DNA from 2 places in the Staphylococcus delphini genome. Region 1 is predicted to be linked to the other one. Evidence: predicted binding sites of a transcription regulator. Region 1 holds the regulator's gene; the other holds the start of a gene.

The links. The regulator Rex, encoded in region 1, represses fermentation and respiration genes when NADH is low (regulators of the CRP and FNR family bind a similar motif). The targets are predictions, from matches to a motif close to TTGTGAAATATTTCACAA.
Region 2: the regulator Rex is predicted to act here: its motif matches at 1,470-1,487, upstream of pflB (formate C-acetyltransferase).

Annotation. Positions count from the first base shown of each region.
Region 1 covers NZ_LR134263.1:911,654-914,800, forward strand. The annotation lists gene EL101_RS04105 (ABC-F family ATP-binding cassette domain-containing protein) at 1-1,344, opposite strand, end outside; gene EL101_RS04110 (redox-sensing transcriptional repressor Rex) at 1,497-2,144, shown strand; gene EL101_RS04115 (sulfurtransferase TusA family protein) at 2,265-2,489, opposite strand; gene EL101_RS04120 (YeeE/YedE family protein) at 2,514-3,147, opposite strand, start outside.
Region 2 covers NZ_LR134263.1:492,482-495,628, reverse strand. The annotation lists gene pflB (formate C-acetyltransferase) at 1-1,449, opposite strand, end outside; gene EL101_RS02085 (PTS sugar transporter subunit IIC) at 2,319-3,147, opposite strand, start outside.

The DNA of each region.
Region 1 (3,147 bases):
AGAAAGGTCGTTAATCACTTTGAGTACTTCATCTTGTGTAAATAAAAAGCGTCCTAAAACCGCACGCACATCCTTTTCAGGCATATGACGGTATTGATCCCAGACAAAATCTAAAATGGTTTTATTAGAACGGAACTCTGCTTGTTTCTGGTCGTAATAACCCATTTTCAAGTTAGCCCCTTCAATGATTTGACCCGAGAGAGGAGGAAGTCGTTTCGCTAAAGTTTTAATTAATGTCGATTTCCCAATACCATTCGGACCGATAATGCCAATGTGATCGCCTTTATTAATTTCAAAACGAATCGGTGCTGTAATCGGTGTACTGTAACCTATCTCTAAATCTTGAATATGCATGACGTCATTGCCTGTATTGCGATCGAAATCAAATTGGATGTTCGCACTTCTCGCATCAAGCATTGGTTTTTCGATACGTGCCATTTTTTCTAACATTTTACGACGACTTTTTGCCATACCGCTTGTAGATGCACGGGTAATATTTTTTTCGACAAACGTTTCCAGTCGTTTGATTTCGCTTTGTTGACGTTCATATTCCGCGAGTCGCTTTTGAAAGTATTGATCTCGTAACTGGATAAACTTCGCATAATTGCCGACATAATGTTTCACTTCGCCTAGTGAGACGTCATAAATTTGCGTCACAATTTTATCGAGGAAGAAGCGGTCGTGTGAAATAATGACGATAGCACCTTTAAAATATTTCAAATAATCTTCTAACCATTCTGTAGTCGCCATGTCTAAATGGTTTGTCGGTTCATCGAGTAAAAGCAAGTCTGGTTCACTCAATAACATTTGTGCGAGTGAGAGCCGTGTTTTTTGACCGCCACTAAAATCATTAATAGGTCGGTCGTAATCTGCCTCACTAAAATCAAGGCCATTCAACACAGTTTTGATTTTACTGTCATAATGATAGCCTCCGAGTTGTTCAAATTCATTGGATAATTGTTCATATTTTGCGATATGCGTTTGATATTCCGTCGTTTCATAAGCTTCCGCATGTGCAGCGAGCCAGTCGGTTTCTTCTTGCATACGTTTGCCAAGCGCTTTCACTTGTTCAAAAGGTTTTGCCATTTCTTCAAAAACCGTATTTTCAGTATTTAAAGTCATTTGTTGTGTTAAATAGCCGAGTTTAAGACCTTTGATTTTTGAGATGTGGCCTGAGTCATATGATTCTACACCTGCGATAATTTTCATCAATGTGGATTTACCCGCACCGTTTCGACCTACGATACCAATGCGCTCCCCTGTTTTCACTTCAAAATTAACGCCTTCAAAAATTTCTTCGCCATCAAACGATTTCGTAATCTGACTTAACTGCATTAAAATCATAGGGCATACTCCTTTCGTTCTTATTTATTGTACAACAAACCCTATATGTATCAAATACTAAATGTTTCCTTATTATATAAATTAAGTTATAATTAAAAAACAGACTGTGAAAGCTATCACACACATTAGAAATCATATCGGAGGACTTCAAAATGGGAAAATCAATGAACAAAATTCCTAGAGCGACTTTAAAACGTCTCCCTTTGTATTATCGATTTGTGAATACTTTAAAAGCGAAAGGCGAAGATCGTGTTAATTCAAAAGCCATTAGTGAAGGCTTAAATATAGATTCAGCCACAATACGTCGAGATTTTTCTTATTTTGGTGAATTAGGCAAAAAAGGTTACGGTTATAATATTGATAGTTTATTAGAATTTTTTAAATCAGAATTAAGTGATTCAGATATTATCAAAATTGGTATCGTCGGTGTCGGTCACTTAGGTACAGCATTAATTTCGTATAACTTTTCAATCCATGATGATATGACCATTACAGAAGCCTTTGACATTAGAGAAGACATCATCGGTACGACAGTTGGGGATATTACGATTAAGTCGATGGATGACATTAAAGAAACCATTGCTTCAGGAGAATTAGAAGTTGTCATAATTGCGACACCTGAATCAGCAGCACAGGCAGTGACCGATCAATTAGTCGAAGCAGGTATCAAAGGTATCTTGAATTTTACGCCTAAACGTGTTCACGCGCCACAATCAGTACAAGTACATCAAATTGACTTAGGGATTGAACTCCAATCGCTACTCTTCTTTATGAAAAATTATGGTGTAACGGAAGAATAAAAATTGACGAACTGAGCTTATAAACAATAGCTCAGTTGAGCGTTTGCTAATAATGACTAGAACACAAAAAAGCAACGTCCTTGTGAATAAGGTAGGCGTTGCTTTTTTGTGTGTCAATCATTAAGCTTTTTGAACGGTAATGGTCCAAGAAGCATCACCTAATTGCTCGAATTCAGTAATGGGATAATTTTGTTCTGCTGCCCATTGAGGTATAGCTTCTGTAGCTTGTGTGCAATCGAAATCTATTTTCAACTCATCACCAATATTTAAATCTTCCATTTTCTTTTGTGCTTCTATTAATGGGAAAGGGCATACCATTCCAATAGTGCCTAATTCATGTTTCATTTTTTATCACCTTTCTTTAATAATTTAATGAGATGCATTTGCTGAAGTACTAACAATTTGCGTTTGACGTCGTGCGGCATTTAATGGTTTTACAAATAAGAAATAACTCATGAACCATGTCCCTAGTATCATTGAAGCTAAACCTAACCATCCTTGCCATGAAAGTGCTGCTGTAGCAACTAAGCCATTACCGATAGAGCAACCTCCAGCGACTGCTGCACCAAACCCCATAAAAGCGCCGCCAATAGCACTGTTACGAATGGTTTTAATATCTGGTAGACGCCATTTAAACTCTTTTGCACCACGCGCAGCAACATAAGAACCTAAGAAAATTCCTAAAACAAGAAAGACACCCCAATCGATTAGAGAGAAATCGCCTGTAGTTAAAAATTGAATGATATGTGCAGAAGGTGTCGTAATACCTAACCCACCTTCACGACCAGTTGAATAACTCAGCGGCCAAGCGATTAACGCAATTAGTCCTACTGCAATCGCTGCAACAAATGGATGGAAACGTTTTTCAAATAAAAAGTAACGTACACCTGTATAACGTGATTTTAATTTCGGAATCATCACTTTAGGTTTTGGCTTACGTAAAGTTTTGATGACTAAAAATACTGTAATACTTACTAAAGCGGTGGTCCAAACCCAGCTCGGT
Region 2 (3,147 bases), 420 kb from region 1:
CCCTGCTAGCCATTCCATCATTTCATCAAATTGACGGTACACTTCATCGTAATCTAAAATTTCAGATTGAATTGGAGCGAAGTTTGGCGCAACTTGAGCACCTGATTTTTCGTCTTTACCACCATTGATCGCATACAATAATGTCTTCGCTAAGTTGGCACGTGCACCGAAGAATTGCATTTGTTTACCGATACGCATTGCAGACACACAACATGCAATACCATAATCGTCACCGTAGCTTTCACGCATTAAGTCATCATTTTCGTACTGAATTGAGCTTGTTTTAATACTCATTTTCGTACAGTAGCGTTTGAAGTTTTCAGGTAAACGTGTTGACCATAATACTGTCAAGTTTGGTTCTGGTGCTGGTCCTAAGTTGTCGAGTGAATGTAAGAAACGGAATGAGTTTTTCGTTACCATTGAGCGTCCGTCAATCCCCACACCACCGATAGATTCTGTTACCCAAGTCGGGTCACCTGAGAATAATGCATTGTAGTCAGGTGTACGCGCAAATTTTACTAAACGTAATTTCATGATGAAGTGGTCAATGATTTCTTGTACTTCTGTTTCAGTAATCGTACCTGCTTGTAAGTCACGTTCTGCATAAATGTCTAAGAATGTAGATGTACGTCCTAGACTCATTGCGGCTCCGTTTTGTTCTTTAATTGCAGCAAGATAAGCAAGGTATAACCATTGTACCGCTTCTTTAAAGTTTTCAGCTGGACGACTTAAATCAAATCCGTAACGTTCACCAAGTTGTTTTAATTCGTTTAATGAACGATATTGCTCTGACACTTCTTCGCGTAAACGAATCACATCTTCAGTCATTGTTGATGATAAGTCATTGAAGTCTTTTTGTTTTTCTGCCATTAAGAAATCAACACCGTATAATGCGACACGACGATAATCTCCAATAATACGACCACGGCCATAAGCATCTGGTAAACCTGTAATAATCCCTGCTTTACGACATGCTAACATTTCTTTTGAATACGCATCGAATACACCTTGGTTATGTGTTTTACGATACTCTGTAAAAATGTGTTCTGTTTCTTTATCTAATTCATAACCGTACGCTTCACATGCTGCTTTTGCCATACGGATACCGCCAAATGGTTGCATCGAACGTTTGAATGGTTTGTCTGTTTGCACACCAACAATTTGTTCTAATGATTCATCCAAGTAACCTGCATCATGAGATAAAATAGTTGATGGCACTTTTGTATCCATATCCCAAATACCACCACGTTCACGCTCTTCTTTCGATAACGCCATCACTTGATCCCACAATTTCGTCGTTGCTTCAGTTGGACCGGCTAAAAAACTGTCGTCGCCTTGATAACCTGTGAAGTTTAATTGTATGAATTCACGAACGTCCACATGGCGTGTCCAACGTCCAGTTTTAAAACCTTCCCATGCATTATGTGTAGTTTGAGTGTCTTTAATCATATCTTTACCTCCAATTAGGTTTGTTCATCATTTCACAAGTAGTATACCAAGAATTGTGAATACAATCACTTAAAATTGAAAGCGTTTTATAAAATGTCATGATTTCGCTTTATTTTGTATAATATTTTGTCACAATCTATAAAAATTTCAAAAAGAACTTTTTTGTTGTGTAACTATTTTTATACATTTTCAGGTAACTTGATTGGTCGGTATCAAGGCGTAAATGCTTATGTTTTCTAAAGGTTTACACCCCAAAATTAAAAAGCGGGGACGGGACATAAAAATTTCAAGTCTCAATCCATTCATATATTTTTGACTGATTAAATGATTTTAAAGTAGTTGGAAAATGAGGATGAATGGATAAAACATTGATGCTATTGATTTATTGATTTCATAAACTTGCCCTCAGTTTCGCTGTGTTTAATATAAGATTGCCCAGAAGGCTGAGACTCCTGAGGGAATGCGTGCATACTGCTGACGGTCGCTTCTTTACTTTAATAGTGGTTGCTGTTTATCGCAGTAGCTGTCTGACTTCTCAACGTATACACTTTTGAGAAGTCTAGTCAGCCTTGCGGGGGCAGTACGACGAAATCTTTGTTACACATGAGATTTCTGTACTGCTCCCAAAATCCAATTCGGCATCGATCAAGTGTTCATTTCAATCAAGCCGAATTTAGTTGAAGGGCCAGCCCCTAGGAACGCGAAGCCATGAAGGCAATCTAAAGCCACAAGACATAGGGAGGGCAAGTTTAACAAAAATATTGCATCAATAGCATCAAAAGTTTTCAAGCCCCATCCCTTGGTATACACAACAAAATATAGTAAAGGAGCTGAGGAATCTTAATTTCCCAGCTCCACTTTCAATAACTTTATTTATTATCTTCTGTTGCAGTAAAACGATAGATCTCAGAGTCATACAATTTTAAAACTTTCCACAAAATGTAATCGACAATAAAACCGACAACTAACGGAATGACGAAAAATACCGCAAGGACAATCAGTAAGTTGGTCATACCGTTGCCATCCATTAATTCTAACGCTTTAATTGGACCGACTAAGCCGACAATACCGAATCCCGCTGTTTCTTTCACACCTGAAATACCGAGCAACGCACCTGCTGCCCCTGTTACGGCTGCTGTAATGCCGATCGGTAAGAGTATAATAGGATAGCGAATAACGTTAGGAATCATCATTTTCATACCACCTAGTAAAATCGCAATTGGGACACCAATTTTATTCACACGTAATGTCCCGATGAACAGAACGACAGCTGCAACGGCAACACCAATCGCTGCTGATCCTGCTGCTAAACCTGAAATACCAATCGCTAAGCCAACGCCGATTGTTGAAATTGGGGAAACAATAATGAATGAAAATAAGACTGCAATCAAAACGCCCATCAACACGGGTTGTAACGTCGTAAATGTATTCACTAAACTACCGATAGCTAATGTAATCTTGCTGACATAAGGTAATGTCCAAACACCAATCAATCCAGCGCCACCGCCTACGATAATCGGTAATAAAATTACGTTCAAACTGCCTAAGCGATTACCCAACCATAATACAATGAGCACTGCAATAGATGCCGTAATCATTGTATTGATTAAATCACCAATACCGACCAATTGCCAACCAGCCGGCGTCACTTTAGCGGCCCCTGAACCTACAAACGCTGCTGCGCCCACTAACGCTGTT